DNA from 3 places in the Fictibacillus sp. KU28468 genome. Region 2 is predicted to be linked to each of the others. Evidence: riboswitches for the same ligand, from Rfam matches in the RefSeq annotation. Region 2 holds a riboswitch; each other region holds the start of a gene.

Region 1 (5,741 bases), 500 kb from region 2:
TGCTAGATCGGTTCCGTCGTGTGGAAGAATCTCAGAATTAAATTCGACCGTGTATTTCTGATCGGTCATCATATCTTGTAATAAAAAGGTATTTCGGTTCACTTTTGAGATCATTTTATAAACAGAAGGGAAACTCTTCTCCCAGTCTGCTATGATATCCAAGATTTCCGGCTGTTCTTTCCCTTTTTGCTCTTTAAGGTAATACGAAATTGGTGATCCGCCGTCCTTCACGTCAGAATGGAACATCAGCCAGCAAACCATCAGATTCGCATACGTTTGTTCTTCATCTCTTCCAATCTTGTATTTTTCTATGTAATTGCGTGTTTGGCTCCCCATTTCTTCATGAAAATGGTCAAAGGCAAACTTAGCTAAGCCTTCCTGATGGCGGCTCACTTCCACAATTTTGTTTAATTGAACGGTTGTGACCGATCGAAAACAGCAATTCTTATATTTTTTCCCGCTGCCGCATGGACACGGTTCGTTTCTTCCTGCTTTGTTCATGTTACCCTCCGTACTTCACTGCTCTTGTTGTAAATAAATCACTTTGTAAATACTAGCATATTCGGGTGATATTGCAACTCAAAGCTATAAAATTACCATATATTGTAACGAATAGGTGCTTTGGGTCGTCTATAAATTAAAGGGGGACATGATGATGATAAAAAAGAGAAATCAAAAGTTTATGGCCGTATGGGTGCTGATCGTTTTAGTTCTTGCGTCGTGCAGCAGCAAGGATGAAAACATGGCATCAAAGTCGTCTGAAGGGGGAAGCTCTTCCACCATCATGAAAAGGGAATCCGCTAAAGAAGACAAGCAGCCTGCTGCCGACCAAGGACGAAAAATGATTTACACGAGTGAAATTATAATAAGCGTTCAAAACATTAAGAAGGCCCGGAGTGAAGTGGAACAACTCACAAAACAAATGGGCGGCTATATCGCTGAAAGTGAATTCTTGTCTGAAGAAGAAGGGCAAAATGGGGGTTACCTGAAAATAAGAATTCCAAAGGAAGATTTTCTTGTTTTCACAAAAAAGGCAGGAGAATTAAGTTCTGGGAGCCCTCATGAAATCATAAATGGACGAGATGTTACAGAGGAATATACTGACTTGGAAGCAAGGCTGAAGGCAAAGCGCATTGTTCGTAACCGTTTGGAAAGCTTCATGAAAAATGCAGTAAAAACAGAGGATCTCCTTGCCATATCAAAAGAACTATCAGGAGTGCAGGAACAAATTGAAAAAATCCAGGGCAGAATAAACTATTTAGAGAATCAAAGCGATTTTTCAACGGTTACGGTCCATTTTGATATGAAAAATATTGGGACGAAGAACAATAAAAATCTGAATACCTGGGGAAATTCAATGACCTTATTTAAAGAGACGTGGAATGGACTGGTTCATACTATTTCCTATCTTATTATTGCACTCATTGGATTGTCGCCTGTCATTATCCTTTTCGTGGCTATTGGAGGAGCATGGCTTTACTTAAGAAGAAAACAGCGTTCAAAAAAAGAAACCAAACCGTAAAAGGTTTGGTTTCTTATCCAAGGAATTTTATATATTCATCTGTCAGTTTCATGAACTGTTTTTCATCACGTTTTTCCAGGGCTTCATCTATTTTTTCTTTATAACGTTTCATCTGATGGGCGTGCAGCGACTCATCAAGGATCATCTGAGCAACCATATTAAAAGCGAACGGGTCATTTTTCTTCTGAAGTTTATATTTCACAAGATCGTTCATGTCTTTATTATACGATGTATTGTCTTTCATGCTCTATTCCTCCTTGAACTTTTTTGCAGAAGCTTGTAGGATTGAAAGCTCATGCGTTAGTGGGTTTTTACTAGTATACTTATCAATGGTAATAATAGCAACAGTTTAATCTGAAAATTTAGTTTTTTTCATTTTGCTTCTCAATTTTTAAATCAGCCAGGACTTCATCTACAGAATGGAATTTTTTACTGTCCAGCTGTTCACCGCCTTCCATATCAAATACTTTTAATTCGTAAACATCTTCTGCAGGGTTATATTTGACTTCGACGGGATTGGTGTAATTTCTTGAGAAGGATTCTTCTGTTTGTGAATGACTGTAAACATCTTCTGGATTTTGTTTTAAATTTTGCAGTTTCTCTCTAATATTCATAATTTCTCTCCCTCCAGATTTTCTATCGGGTGTTGTATAAATAATGCCCGTATCCGTTCGTTTTTAAACACAGCAGCCTAACTTTTCGACAAATTTTATCCCTTGTTTGACGCTTTGGCTGCTGTCATATAGGATAGAAATAACATCATACATCGTATACCACTAGGGGAGCTTTGATTTAAAGCTGAGAAAAGAAATGTCTTTGACCCTTTGAACCTGATTCGGTTAATACTGGCGGAGGGAAGTGGCTTAAACTTTTATCAGCTTTCATGTTTAAGCCGCCTTCTCTTCAGATGGCGGCTTTTTAGCGGTCGAAGGAGGTCATGTTCAGCTTCAGTGCACAGGGACCTTAACAGAACGGGCCACTTGCGCTCTTCTAGTGGTGAAAGGAGTTCTTCCATATGTTAAAAACACCAAAAGCATTAACAGTTGCAGGATCAGATTCAGGAGGGGGAGCAGGAATCCAGGCCGATTTAAAGACGTTTCAGGAATTGGGAGCCTATGGAATGTCTGTCATCACAGCTGTGACCGCACAGAATACATTAGGTGTTCAAGGGATCCACCCGGTACCTGTTGAGATGATCATGAAACAGTTAAACAGCATAGAAGAGGATCTTCGTCCTGAAGCTTTAAAAACGGGTATGCTCTTCAGTGCAGAAATTATAGAAGCGGTATCTCATCATATTCGAAAGTATGAATGGAAAAACGTTGTTGTGGATCCTGTAATGATCGCGAAAGGGGGGGCTGACCTTCTGAGAAGGGATGCAGTAGAAGCCCTGAAAAAACAGCTGATTCCTCTAGCCTCGATCCTGACACCGAATATTCCCGAAGCTGAGCAGCTAACTGGAAGAAGCATTTCCACAAAGCAAGACAGGGAGGATGCTGCAAAATTTTTGCATGATTTAGGAGCAGGAATGATCGTGATCAAAGGAGGCCATCTCTCTCATGATAAAGCGCCAGTCGACTTGTTTTATGATGGCGAGAAGATGCATGAGCTGGAAGGAAGAAGGATTGATACACCGCAAACTCATGGAACCGGCTGTACGTTTGCAGCTGCCATTGCTGCTGAACTGGCACTTGGAAAAACCCCGTTTCATGCTGTAAAAACAGCGAAAACTTTTATTCAGGAAGCAATCAGCCACCCGCTTCATATTGGCAGCGGCCATGGGCCGACAAACCATTGGGCATACAGGAGGAATCAGGCATGAACGAACTGAGTGTGCTTTTAGAAGACATTAGAAAGAAAAAACCTCTGATTCATCACATCACTAACCATGTAACGATGAATTTTTTAGCGAACGGCATCTTGGCAGCTGGAGGAAGCCCGATGATGGCTCATCATTATGAAGAGGCTGAAGAAGCCGTCATGGCAGCTGACGCACTGGTTTTAAATATTGGAACCGTTGAACCTGACTTAGTTAATGCAATGGTTTTGGCTGGAAAAAAAGCGAAGGAACTGGGCATTCCTGTCATTTTGGATCCGGTGGGTGCAGGACTTTCCCAATTAAGGAAGAAAGCCGTTGAAGAGCTGGTAGAAAAGGTTTCTCCCGATGTCATTTGCGGCAATGCTGCAGAGATCTCCTTTTTGTATGGAGGTGACTGGGGTGGCAAAGGGGTTGATGGTGAACTATCAGGAAACGATGATGAGCTTGCTTTGCATGCGGCCAGAAAGCTCGGTTCGGTCATTGTCATTACAGGAAAACAGGATGCAGTGAGTGATGGAAAGGAATGCATAGCGATTAGTGGTGGACATGAAATATTGTCTTACGTGACAGGGACCGGCTGTTTTTCAACCTCTCTCATCGGTTTGTTTATGGCCAGATCTCTGGAAACCGGCCTTTCCTGCTGCCTCAGGGCCGCGGGCGCTTTGACGATGCTGGGAATCTGTGCTGAACGCGCTCAAGCCGTTTCGGCAGGACCAGGCTCCTTTCAGACAGCATTATTGGATGAGCTCTATCTATTAAACCCTGAAGACTTGAAAACGGCCGGCAGGTGGAGCTAAGGAGGCTTACAGATGGAATATAATACGCTTAAACAGCAGTTGAAAGTTTATTTTATTATGGGAAGCTTAAACTGCAGAGCTGAACCTGAACAAGTGCTGGAGCAAGCGCTAAAGGGAGGAGCGACGCTTTTTCAATATCGTGAAAAGGGCGAAGGGTGTCTATCATCTGATCAGAAATATGCCTTAGCTCTTATCTTGCAGAAAATCTGCGGAAAATACCATGTTCCTTTTATTATTAATGATGATATCGATCTCATGATCAGCCTGAATGCCGATGGTCTGCATGTCGGGCAGGAGGATGGAGATCTCAATCAAATCCGCAGCCGCATCCCCGATAAAATTCTTGGCGTTTCGGTTCACAATGTTGAAGAAGCAGAAGATGCATTACGGGCTGGAGCAGATTATTTAGGAGTGGGCCCGATTTTTGATACAAGTACAAAGATGGATACGCGTGATGTTATGGGGTTTTCTGTTTTAAAAGAGCTAAGAGCAGCAGGGATTACAGCACCAATCGTGGGAATAGGCGGCATTTTTAGAGAAAACGCATTTGAAGTAATCGAAGCCGGAGCGGATGGAGTATCTGTCATATCAGCCATCAGCCTGCATGTGGATCCAGAGAAGGCGGCAAGCGGTCTGCTTGAACGGGTAGAGAAGGCATGGAAAGCAAGACTCATTAATTAAATAGGGATGTCACCGAACAACCGTGTTCTTCGTACTATAAAAGAGTACGCAAGAAAGAGGTGCCACGATGAAAAAGAGAAGTAAGATATGGGCGTATTCGGAAATGGTACTGCTGTTCCTCGGCTTTTTGCTGGCTCTATGGAATGGAATGTACATTAACAGTCCGGCCCTGTTATTCGGAATCTTAGCTGCAGTATTTTTGTTTCGTGCCATTGAACGATATTATTTCAAACTTAAAACAGAGTTTTTTTTCAATACAGCTATGGTATTAATCTTTATCCTATTGGCCGTTATGCCGCTATTAAAGTGACAGAAGCACAAGCTTCTGCCACTTTTTTTGATTAAAATTAGAAATGTTTGACAAAGATAAGCCTATCGTAATAAAATGATTTTACGTAAAATAAAATTTTTAAGTGAGGTGAACCAGTGAAAAAGAATGCATCGATTGAAGAGACGTATCTTGTAACGCTGCCTGAGCAGGCTGCTGCTTTGCTCCATCCCATTCGTTCCGAGATGCTCAGTGCTCTAAAAGAACCGGCTTCTGCAACAGAAATAGCAAAGCTGCTCAATGAGTCACCTCAGAAGATCAATTACCATCTAAAGGCTTTAGAAAAAGTAGGGCTTGTTTTCAGAGCAGGAACGAGGAATGTGAGGAATTTGGTAGAAGTACTTTATCAAGCAGTAGCCAAAACGTTAATTTTTTCTGACTCTCTTGGCTTGTCACCGGAAACTTCACAGAAATTAAAAGATCAGCATGCGCTGGCCCACGTTCTCACCTTAACTGAAACCATGAAGAAAGATGCACTGCAGCTCATGGAAAAAGCAGAGGATGAACAAATTCCAAGTGCCATTCTGCAAGCTTCAGTTTCCTTGTCCAATGAGGAGGAACGCAACCAGTTCATTAATGAGTATTTCTCACTGC
Region 2 (5,741 bases):
TCGCCCATGTATGTCCTAGAAGAACCTCTTTGTTTTCAAAGAGCGAAACGAGGATGCCTGTAGGGGCCGGCAAAATAAACGAAGGCACCCTGTCTGTCCTCACAAGCCATTCCCATAGTACGAGCAAGACGGCGGCAGCAGCCAAAAATAAATAATAGTCTTTAAAAAATCGTTTCATGCTGTTCATTTGTAATTCTGCTCTCCAATTTATTGATTAATCCCACCATCTCATTCGTTAATACTCTATTTCTCGGCCTCGGAAGCCGAATCATCACCTCTTCTGTTTCGCCAGATGGATGCAGCAAGATGATTCGGTCACTTAAAAAAACCGCTTCATGAAGATCATGTGTAACCAAAAGAATGGTTTTGTTTAAATCCTTCCATAGGGAAGAAATCCATTCGTGCATTTCCTTTTTAGTCATCGCATCTAAAGCACCGAATGGTTCATCAAGAAGAAGTACTTCTTTTCCAGTCAGCAGGGTGCGGAGAAAGGCTATTCTTTGGCGCATCCCCCCTGAAAGTTCATGCGGATAAGCATTCCGGTAATTCCACAGTCCTACTTTTTTCAGCCATGAATCCCCCTCTTCTACCTTCTGTCCCTTCTGGTTCTGAATCTCAGGAGCAAGAAGAAGATTTTCCATGACCGTACGCCAAGGCAGAAGCAAATCCTTTTGAGGCATGTATCCCGCCGCTCCAGGATATACTGGCTTCTCATGTACGATAATCTCTCCCTGATCAGGTTTCTCCAGTCCACAGGCAAGCTTGAGCAGGGTACTTTTTCCGGTTCCACTCTTGCCGATGATCGATACAAATTCTCCGGGCGCTGCTGCAAAATTGATGTTCTTGAGAAGCGGGAGGGCTTGTTTTTGCTCCGTAAAAGAATAAGATACATTCTTAAAGATTATTGACATAAAAACTCTCCTTCAAAAGGTGATTATACCGGCCATCCATGACCGTAATACACCATATCCCAAAACATGAATTCAAAGCGCGATGTGGTCAGGAAATGCTCCTCTAGCACCGCCAATTCCTGTTCTGTCATATCTTTCGCCAACTTGTTCAGTTCAACAATCAGCCACTGTGCAAGTGCACCGAACTCTTCTGAGGCATACATCTCAATCCATCGGGTATACGGATGCTCTGCGAGGCTTCCCGCTTCCCTCTTTAATAGCGTTCCGATCTCGTGGTAGCTCCACATGCACGGCAGCAGGCATGTGATTACCTCAGCAAGTGTTCCCTGCTGGGAAGCGTTCATCATATAGCGAGTGTACGCAAGGTTAATTGGAGAAGCTTGCTCAGCCTCCAGTTCCTCGGGCTCGATGCCGATTTCATGGCAGTACTCGCGGTGAAGATCCATTTCTGTATTCAATGTTTCATGAAGCAGGCTTGAAAACCAGCTCATCGTCTCTGTATCCTTGGATTTTATCGTCCCTAACGCAAAGAGCTTTGCATAATCCTTTAAAAACACATAATCCTGTTTCATGTAATAAGCAAAGCGCTCTTTAGGCAAGGAACCATCTTTAATACCCTGAACGAACGGATGAAGATGAGTATGCTTCCAGATTGGCTCCACGTTTCTGTGTAATCTATCTGTAAATCGTTCTTCCTTTAACTTTGTCATGGTTTATTGCTCCTTTCTGTATTGCACCACTTTGCAATAAATCCGGCGAGAACCTTTGAATGCTCCAGCAACTGTTTAAGCCTCACCTTTTCATTGACAGCATGGGCTTCGTTCAGCTCTCCCGGGCCATAAATGACAGCTGGGATTCCCGCCTGTCCAAGCCACCCCGCATCTGTAACGGTCGGCGACATCGAAACAGCAGCTTTCTGTTCTGAAACGGCATCATGCTGTTCTTTCAGTACTGCCAATGCTTCATGATTGTGATCAACATCAAGTGCAGGAAAGATTTCACCCTTCTCCTCAATCATGGATATTCCTCCCCACTTAAACAGAGGCAGGTTGTTTTTCAGCCATGGATCGGCCTTTGCTATAGCAATAATGTGCTCCTCAATTTCTTTTGCAGCATCTTCATACGTCTCATTCGGGTAAAAATGAACAGTAACCCAAAGTTTGCATTCATCAGCGATAAATGCAGCATTCCTGCCTCCTTCAATGACAGAGGGATTGATGGTCGTGCTTCCGAACGGGAAGTTTGGATATGTTTTGGTTACTGCCCAATGCCGTTCAAGTTCCTGCAGCCCTTCTATAATCTTCATCATTTTTTCAATGGCGCTCGCTCCTATTATTCCGCCGCCTGCATGAATCATCCGCGAGCGAAGGCCATCATGAAAGGTCTCTTTACTTTTTATCGTGATCCAGCCGGTGATGACGCCGCCTTGTCCATAAATCTCCAGATTGGACGTATCAGCCACGAGCGCAAAGTCAGCTTTCATTCCCCGATCTAAACAGGATTTGGTACCCGCTTCCCCGGCTTCTTCGCCGGTTACTGATTGAAAAAAGAGGTCCCCTTTCAGCTTGATCCCCAGCTCTTGAAGAAGCTGAAGAGCAAACAGAGAAGAGGCCATGCCTCCCTTCATGTCTGCTGTACCCCGTCCATAGAGCCATCCATCTTCCTCCGTCAGCACAAACGGCGGATACTTCCATTGCGTTTCATCCCCGACAGCTACGACATCAATGTGGCCGTTAAGAAGAAGGCTTTGATATTCCTCTGAGGCATCTCCTTGTTTTGATCCTGCGACAATCTTGTCGCCAGGAAACAGCTCCCACTCCTCCGTCATAAATCCAAGGCCAGAGAGGATGGATTTCACGCAGCTTTGTGCCTCTTCAGTGTTTCTTGCAGGAGGACTGACCGTCTGAAAGGCAACGAGCTCTCTTAAAAGCTCAATCAGCCTCTCCTGTCTCTCCTCCGCTAATCTATTAATCTTCTCTTGTAATCCGTTCATGGCAGCCTCCTTTATCTTTTATCTGGTGCCATTTATCTGGTGCCAGGCACCAGGCTTTACATACTTGTGTAACGGCGGTGCCTGGCACCGAACAATCCACGCAAAAAAGCCGCCTTCATGAAAGATGGCGGCTGAGTTTTTTGCTGAGGTCATCTATTCTGAATCAGCTTGTTGCTTCAGCACGCTTCCCTCCGCTGGTATAATCCAGATCAGGTTCCAAGGGTCTAGAACACAAAGGTTCAGTCTCAGCCGTACGGCCCCCCTAGCAGATTGCTATTTCATTATCCTATTAAACTGTAATAGAGATTTTTCGCTTCTGTTATATCTTTCGTGCCATGAATCAGTACGCGTCCGTCCTTGAAAAAGACAAGCCGCTGTTCTTCTTGATTGCTGTATGAAAGCAGATAAGGGTTCTGTTCTACTTTCCCGCCAAGCCGCGACAGGGACAAAGAAAGCTCATCCAAATCCCTTTCTCCCTTTTCCGAAGGACGGATCTGGACGGTGTTCCTTCCGCAGAGCACAGCTGTCTTCGTCTGATTTTCAGGATTCAGATGCGGATACCGAGGATGTTCTCCACAGGAAGGACAGTCCGTTTTTTTTAGCTTTTGGACATCCATCGCCAAATAATGATTGTTCCATACATCAAAGGAAACCAGTTTGTTGCGGAGTGCAGCGGTGTTGCCCGTCAGCAGCTTCAGTGCTTCAGACGTCTGGTGAGCGACAACCATTTGGACAACAGGCGCAATGATTCCCGCCGTATCACACGTTGCTCCGCCCATCGGCACCTTTTCCAGGAGACAGCTTAGACAAGGCGTCTCACCGGGTAAAATCACATAACTGAGTCCGTAGCTTCCAACGCATGCGCCGTAAATCCAAGGAATCTTCTTCTCCTGGGAGATGTCATTGATCAGCAATCGCGTATCAAAATTATCTGTCGCATCAATGATCAGATCGGCAAACTCCGTCAGTTCCCTCAGTTCTTCAGCTCCTGCATCCAAAACAAGGCCCTCTACGTGGATATCGGAATTAACCTGTTCCAGCCGTTCTCTTGCAGCAACCGCTTTAGGCATCCGGTACTTTGCATCTTCCTCGCTGAAAAGCTGCTGACGCTGGAGGTTGCTCCATTCTACATAGTCACGGTCAGCAATCGTGATCCTGCCCACACCCGCGCGGGCAAGAATTTCTGCATTGCCCGTTCCGAGCGCACCCGCACCGATAATCACAACATGTTTATCAGACAAGAGATCCTGTCCCTCTTCTCCTATAGGCTCGAATAACATCTGCCTGGAGTAGCGATCATTCATTAAATACTCATTCCCTCCAGCGGACTGCTTGCCGCTGCATACCTTTTCTTTGGAATTCTTCCCGCTTCATACCCGAGACGGCCGGCTTCAATGGCAAGCTTCATGGCCTCGGCCATTTTTACTGGATTATCGGCCCCTGATACCGCTGAATTCAGCAGTACTCCATCAGCCCCCAACTCCATGGCCGCCGCCGCATCAGCCGGTGATCCGATGCCTGCATCTACAATCACTGGTATATTGGCCTGCTCAATAATAAGGCTTATGTTTAACGGGTTAATGATCCCGAGGCCAGATCCAATGGGGGAAGCTCCGGGCATTATGGCATGCACGCCAAGTTCCTCTAATTTTTGTGCAAGAATGACATCATCTGAAGCATAGGGCAAGACCGTAAACCCCTCTTCCAACAGCATTTCTGAAGCCCGCAGCGTTTCCAGCGGATCAGGCAACAGGGTTTTAAAATCTCCTATCACTTCTACCTTTATCATATCACATAGCCCCGAAGCTTTTGCCAGCTTCGCGATTCTAACCGCCTCTTCTGCCGTTTTCGCACCCGCCGTGTTCGGCAGAAGCGTAAAGTTCTCTGCCTCCAGCTTTTCTAAAAAGTTTGGCTGGTCAGGATCAAAAATGTTCATCCTTCTTACGGCAAATGTAAGGATTTCCGTGCCCGACACCCTTACTGCCTCTTTTTGGACATCAAAATCAGGGAATTTACCTGTTCCTAAAAGCAATCTGGAGCGAAATTCATAGTTTCCAATCTTCAGCATAACCTCATCCTCCTCCTACAAAATGTACGATTTCTATTTTGTCACCATCTGCTAAACGCGTTTCTGCGTGCTGGTTTTTATCCAAAATTTCTTGATTCAATTCAACGATTGCCCCTTTGCCGGCAAGCTTTAACTCTCCCAAAAGTTCCTGGATTGTACGGGCTGAGGCTATATCTAAGGCTGTTCCGTTAACCATCAGTTTCATGAGACTCATCCTTTCATCTTTTCATAGGCAAACCGGTCTGGCGCAAACTCTTTTAATCTTTCTTCCTGCAGATTTCCGATCAGCAGCTCTGCCATCCATCGCCCTGTCAGCGGACTGAGCAGGATCCCATTGCGAAAATGGCCTGCCGCAATGTACAAGTCTTTATGGTAAGGATGTTTCCCCATGTACGGGAGGCCATCAGGGGTTTGCGGCCGAAACCCTGTCCATGCCTTCTCCCATTCGCCCTCTTCGATAGCAGGAAGGACTTCACTCGCTTTTGTCAGCAGTTCCAAAACTCCCTTTGCTCTGACCTTTCTGTCGTATGTACCTGCTTCCATGGTTGCTCCGATTACGAGCCTGCCTCCTTGCTTAGGGACGAGATAGCATTCATCTGAGATAACAGTTGATGTAATGACCGGTTCTAAAAAGGTTAAAGAAAGACACTCTCCCTTTACTGGAAAAAGAGGCATGTGCAATCCGGTCTGGGCCGCCAGTTTCCCTGTCCAGACGCCTGATGCGAGCACTGCCTTCTCTCCGAAAAACATACCCGCGCTCGTTTGGATT
Region 3 (5,741 bases), 850 kb from region 2:
GATGAGCATGGATTGGCAAAAGTAACAGACTTTGGGATCGCTCTCGCCATCACATCCGCAACGATTACCCATACGAACTCAGTGCTTGGATCGGTCCATTACTTCTCTCCGGAACAGGCGCGAGGGGGAGTGGCCAATGCAAAATCGGACATCTATTCCCTAGGTGTTGTGCTGTTTGAAATGCTGACAGGCAGGGTTCCGTTTACAGGGGAATCACCGGTATCCGTAGCCCTTAAGCATCTTCAGGAGGAAGTTCCCGAGCCAAGGAAAATCAATCCGGAAATTCCGCAGAGTGTAGAAAATATTATTCTTAAAGCACTGACAAAAAATCCGGTGTACCGGTATGACAGTGCTCTTGAAATGATGGACGACCTGGATACGGCGCTCTCTCCTCACCGTCTGCATGAGCAGCGGTGGAGCAATTTTGATGATGCGGCAGATGCTACACGGGTCATGCCTCCGGTATCCATGAACAAAGCAGTCGAAAAGCCAGCTTCAAATCTAAAAGAAACCGCTGAACCACCGGCCAAAAAGAAGAAAAAAAGATGGTGGCTTGTACTGCTGATTTTACTGCTTTTGCTCGCAGGTGCTGGAGCGGCTGCTTTTGTGGTCATGCCTGGATGGTTTAAAGTGAAAGATGTTTCTGTTCCCAATGTTATCCACAAAGATTACGAATACGGGTTTGAGCGGCTCGCAAAGCTCGGTTTTAACGTCGAGCGTAAAGAGCGCTACGATGAAGATGTGGAACAGGGGAAAATTATAAAACAGAATCCTGATCCGCATTCTATGGTTAAAGAAGGCAGCACGGTTACACTTTTTGTTTCTAAAGGCTTTAAGAAAGTGGACATGCTGGATCTTACCGGAATGGGTGAAGATGCTGCACGAGACCTCTTAAACGAAAGAGGCTACGATAGCAAGAACATTGAGACCATACCGGTGGAATCAGAGGAAACTCCTGAGGGTGAGGTCGTCTCACAGAGCCCGGATAAAGAGGAAAAAGTCAATCCAAGCGAAATACAGGTGATTCTTCGTGTCAGTACCGGCCCGCCTTCGATTCAGCTTGAGAACTTGTCAAATTCCTCGAAAGAAGATGTTGAGAAATACATCTCGCAGGAAGGGCTTAGAGTCAACTTTACAAAAGAGTACTCTGATACCGTAGAAGAAGGAAAGGTCATCTCGCAAAAACCTTCACCTTATACGAATGTCAAAAAAGGTTCTACGGTTGATGTCGTTATTTCAAAGGGCAAGAAACCAGAACCGAAGCCCAAACCAAAGCCTGATGATCAGGAAGACATCACATTTAATAATAAAATAACGGTTGAAGTTTCAAAGGGTGATGAGAATAAACAATTCCAGGTCAGAATTGTTTACAGCGATGCCAAAGAGGAAAATGCTGTTTTCGTAGAAGAAGAAATTTCCCAGACGAAAGAGTATATGGTGCCTTTGACCGTCTCGCCGGACCATGATGCTTCCTATACCGTTTATTTAAATGGGAAAGAGCAGGCATCCAAAACATTTAATTATCAAGATGCGAAGGAAGGTAAATTCAAAGGAGCGAACAATGGACAATAAGACTGAAGGCAGAATTATTAAATCAGTCGCAGGATTCTATTATGTACAATACAATGACAAAGTCTTTCAATGCAGAGGCCGGGGCAATTTCCGTAAAAAGAAAATTACGCCAGTGGTCGGAGATTGGGTCGTATTTGAATCCTCCAATCCGACAGACGGATACATTATGGATGTTAAGGAAAGAAAGAACGAGTTAAACCGGCCGCCAATTTCAAATGTTGACCAGGCAATTCTCGTTTTCTCTGCCGTCCGGCCGGAATTTTCAAGTTCGCTGCTGGACCGTTTCCTTGTCCATATCGAAGACAATGGCATTCAGCCGGTGATCTGCATTACGAAGATGGATTTGATTGAAAGTGCAGAGTATCAGAAGGAAATCGAAAATTACATCGCTGCTTATAAGAAGCTCGGCTATGAGGTCATTCCAACCTCTGCGATGTCGCTGGCCGGCATGGATGACATCAAACCGATATTTAAAGGAAAAACGAGCGTCTTCGCAGGACAGTCCGGGGTAGGGAAGTCGTCTCTCTTGAATGCGCTGATGCCTGAACTCATGCTGGAGACGAATGACATATCAGATCATCTTGGACGCGGAAAGCATACAACGAGGCATGTTGAACTCCTTCCTTTTGAAGAGGGCTTGATCGCAGACACTCCTGGGTTCAGCTCATTGGACTTTGTAGAAATTGAAACCGAAGAGCTCTCCTACAACTTCCCTGAGATGAAACAGAGGGTATCACAATGCAAGTTTCGCGGCTGCACTCACAGCTCTGAACCGAAATGCGCAGTAAAAAAAGCAGTGGAAGAGGGAGAGATCCCATCGTTCCGCTATGAGCATTATCTTGAATTTTTGCAGGAAATCAAGGATCAAAAACGGAGGTACTAGCATGGTAAAAGTTGCGCCTTCCATTCTTTCCGCAGACTTTTCAAAGCTCGGTGAAGAAATTAAGGCAGTGGAAGAAAACGGTGCTGATTATATCCATATCGATGTGATGGATGGGCATTTTGTGCCGAATATTACGATGGGACCTTTAGTCGTTAAAGCAATCAGGCCGCTCACTGAACTGACATTTGATGTCCATTTAATGATTGAAAACCCTGACCGGTATATCCCGGAGTTTGCAAAAGCAGGTGCTGATATCATTACTGTTCATGTTGAAGCATGTCCGCACCTTCATCGGACCATTCAATTAATTAAAGAGCAGGGAAAAAAGGCAGGGGTCGTATTAAATCCTGCTACTCCTGTTGAAACCATTCAGCATATTTTGGCTGATATAGACCTTGTACTCATCATGTCTGTAAATCCAGGCTTTGGTGGACAATCCTTCATCCACGCTGTGCTTCCAAAGATTGAAGTATTATCTGCGAGGATCAAGGAGCAAGGCTTGAACGTTGAAATTGAGGTAGACGGCGGGGTGAACGCAGAGACTGCCCGTCTTTGTGAGAAAGCTGGAGCTACCGTACTTGTAGCGGGATCAGCCATTTATGGGCAAAAAGACATAAAGGGTGCAATCCGTACCATTCGTGGTGTATAATATATTAGAGAATAATTGAAAAAAGTAACCACAGGGGGAGTCCCATACAGGGGCTGAGAGGGGAGTACACTCCCGACCCTTTGAACCTGAAGCAGGATCATGCCTGCGTAGGAATGTGGAGTCGCTGTTGTTTTTACGCTAAGCAACCGTCATTCACATGCCGGTTGCTTTTTTCTTTTCTTAACGAGTTTAGGAGGAGATTGATTTGAGTAAAAAAATTATGTTTTTGACTGAAGTGGCGATGATGTCAGCGTTGGCCATCATACTTAGTTTTGTTCAATTTAAAGGGCTTTGGGCAAATGGAGGCTCAGTTTCATTGGAGATGCTGCCAATCTTTTTAATGGCATTCCGCAGAGGGGTCCCTGGCGGAGTATTAACTGGTTTGATTGTCGGGATGGTTAAAATCCTGGTTGATGGAACTGCAGGATATAATCCCGCTGGTTTGATCCTGGATTACCCTCTCGCGTTCCTATTGGCTGGATTTGCCGGGGTGTTTAAAGTCAGTTCGGCAAGCCAATCTAAAAGGAGGATCTCAGCGATTGTGGCAGGCATCGCCTTCGGAAGCCTGCTCCGTTTGGCCTCCCATGTTGTATCAGGAGTCATATTCTTTGCATCATACGCCCCAAAAGGCATGAACCCTGTCCTGTACTCCATTGTGTATAATGCTTCATACATGATCCCGGTTGCTTTGATCACTGCAGCTGCTTTTATTTTCTTGACAAAAACAGCACCGCGGCTGCTGCACAGGACCGATCCAAGAGTTGTTAACGCGGCATGAAAATTATCATTTTAGCAGGAGGTCCGGAAGAAAGGCAGCCGGACCTCTCTTTATTTGCCGGCGAAAAGGCAGTCTGGGCGGGTGTTGACCGCGGTGTATTCTACTTGTTGAAAAAAGGAATCATACCTGGCTGTGTATTTGGAGATTTCGATTCTGTGAACAGAAGTGAGCGTGAATGGATGGCTTCATTTAACCTTCCTTCATTTGAGTATGACAGTGAAAAGGATAAAACCGATCTAGAGCTGGCCCTTGATTGGGCACTGGAGCAAAAACCGGAGCAGATCCTGCTCATGGGTGCTACGGGCGGGCGCCTGGATCATGAATTGGCCAATATCCAATTGCTCCTTCATGGACTCGAAGCCGGAATTAACATTGAAATATGGGACAGGCAGAATAAGATTGCCTTATCAGCACCAGGACTGCATATCATACAACAAGAGCCGGAGTTCTCTTATGTCTCATTCCTTCCATTTATCGGACCTGTTACCGGCCTGACTCTAAAAGGGTTCAAATATCCGCTTCAGGATCAATACTTGCCGATGGGTTCTACTCTCTGCATTTCCAATGAGCTTGTAAATAAAAGTGGTACTTATTCATTCTCGGGCGGCATATTAATGTTGGTAAAGAGCCATGATTAATATTTTATGCGTCGGGCCGCATGGTACTATTTTTATAAAAGCGAATATATTTATTAGGGAATGTCTTATTTTTCAAAGGGCCTGGAGGAGGGGTATGATGAAATTTTACACCATTAAACTGCCTAGGTTTTTAGGGGGATTTGTACGTGCGGTTTTAGGTTCATTTAAAAAAGGATAATCAATTCCATCCAAAAGAAAAAAGCACCCTTGATGGGTGCTTTTTTCTTTTGGAAATTAAAAAACAACGGGGATGCCGTTGTCTTAAGAGCGATTAAACGCGTTCAATTTTTCCAGATTTAAGGGCACGTGCAGAAACATAAACACGTTTAGGCTTCCCGTCAACCAAGATGCGGACTTTTTGAACGTTTACTCCCCAGCTCTTTTTAGATTTGTTCAATGCGTGGGAACGCTTGTTTCCTGTTTTAGGTCCTTTACCAGTAACGTAACATTTGCGTGACATAATTGTACCTCCTTTATAACAGTAAAACTGTATCATATCAGTCGTATGTTAAATACTAACCTATAGTAGCATGACCACTAAAGAAAAGCAACAAATGATTTTTCGCATTTCAAGTAAAAAGGCTTGACACGGCTTTGTGACTATTGTCAAATGGAGTTGTCCTTTCATAAAACTTAATTTTATAGTAAAATGAGGTTTAGCCATAATTGATTGATTAAAGGAGGATTCATCATGTCCATCGAAATGAAGAATAAATACGGCCAGATTGACATTTCTACGGAAGTGATCGCTACTATTGCTGGCGGCGCTGCTATTGATTGCTACGGAATTGTAGGCATGGCTTCCAGGAAGCAGTTAAAGGATGGTATTACCGAACTTTTAGGACGTGACAACTTCTCCCGGGGGATTGTGGTTCGGCAGGAAGAAGATGAAGTACATATTGACATGTATATTATTGTAAGCTACGGAACAAAGATTTCTGAAGTAGCCCATAATGTACAGACAAAAGTGAAATATACCCTCGATCAAATGCTGGGTCTCTCAGTAGATTCTGTAAACATTTTTGTTCAGGGTGTAAGGGTGACAACCCCTTAGTTAGGAGGAAAGTTCGTGTCTTTAACAGTTTTAGACGGTAAAAAGTTTGCGGCCATGGTTGCATTGGGAGCCGCAAACTTATCAAAAAACGCAGCAATGGTAGATGCCCTTAATGTTTTTCCTGTGCCAGATGGGGATACAGGAACCAACATGAACCTTACGATTAC

Evidence for each region. Region 2 has a riboswitch for thiamine pyrophosphate ahead of OKX00_RS18140 (acetylornithine deacetylase). Riboswitches for the same ligand answer to the same signal wherever they lie in the genome.
Region 1: another riboswitch for thiamine pyrophosphate. It lies ahead of thiD (bifunctional hydroxymethylpyrimidine kinase/phosphomethylpyrimidine kinase); the one in region 2 lies ahead of OKX00_RS18140 (acetylornithine deacetylase).
Region 3: another riboswitch for thiamine pyrophosphate. It lies ahead of thiT (energy-coupled thiamine transporter ThiT); the one in region 2 lies ahead of OKX00_RS18140 (acetylornithine deacetylase).

What each region holds. Positions count from the first base shown of each region.
Region 1 covers NZ_CP110666.1:2,952,064-2,957,804, reverse strand. The annotation lists gene OKX00_RS15360 (YecA family protein) at 1-501, opposite strand, end outside; gene OKX00_RS15355 (DUF4349 domain-containing protein) at 653-1,522, shown strand; gene OKX00_RS15350 (IDEAL domain-containing protein) at 1,536-1,766, opposite strand; gene OKX00_RS15345 (hypothetical protein) at 1,885-2,136, opposite strand; TPP riboswitch at 2,291-2,396, shown strand; gene thiD (bifunctional hydroxymethylpyrimidine kinase/phosphomethylpyrimidine kinase) at 2,538-3,344, shown strand; gene thiM (hydroxyethylthiazole kinase) at 3,341-4,138, shown strand; gene thiE (thiamine phosphate synthase) at 4,151-4,819, shown strand; gene OKX00_RS15325 (hypothetical protein) at 4,887-5,129, shown strand; gene OKX00_RS15320 (ArsR/SmtB family transcription factor) at 5,246-5,741, shown strand, end outside.
Region 2 covers NZ_CP110666.1:3,453,832-3,459,572, forward strand. The annotation lists gene OKX00_RS18125 (ABC transporter permease) at 1-187, opposite strand, end outside; gene OKX00_RS18130 (ABC transporter ATP-binding protein) at 162-911, opposite strand; gene tenA (thiaminase II) at 935-1,621, opposite strand; gene OKX00_RS18140 (acetylornithine deacetylase) at 1,618-2,904, opposite strand; TPP riboswitch at 3,074-3,178, opposite strand; gene OKX00_RS18145 (thiazole biosynthesis adenylyltransferase ThiF) at 3,186-4,208, opposite strand; gene OKX00_RS18150 (thiazole synthase) at 4,208-4,972, opposite strand; gene thiS (sulfur carrier protein ThiS) at 4,977-5,177, opposite strand; gene thiO (glycine oxidase ThiO) at 5,183-5,741, opposite strand, start outside.
Region 3 covers NZ_CP110666.1:2,605,745-2,611,485, reverse strand. The annotation lists gene pknB (Stk1 family PASTA domain-containing Ser/Thr kinase) at 1-1,572, shown strand, start outside; gene rsgA (ribosome small subunit-dependent GTPase A) at 1,562-2,455, shown strand; gene rpe (ribulose-phosphate 3-epimerase) at 2,457-3,104, shown strand; TPP riboswitch at 3,128-3,235, shown strand; gene thiT (energy-coupled thiamine transporter ThiT) at 3,310-3,882, shown strand; gene OKX00_RS13505 (thiamine diphosphokinase) at 3,879-4,520, shown strand; gene spoVM (stage V sporulation protein SpoVM) at 4,618-4,698, shown strand; gene rpmB (50S ribosomal protein L28) at 4,792-4,980, opposite strand; gene OKX00_RS13490 (Asp23/Gls24 family envelope stress response protein) at 5,212-5,574, shown strand; gene OKX00_RS13485 (DAK2 domain-containing protein) at 5,590-5,741, shown strand, end outside.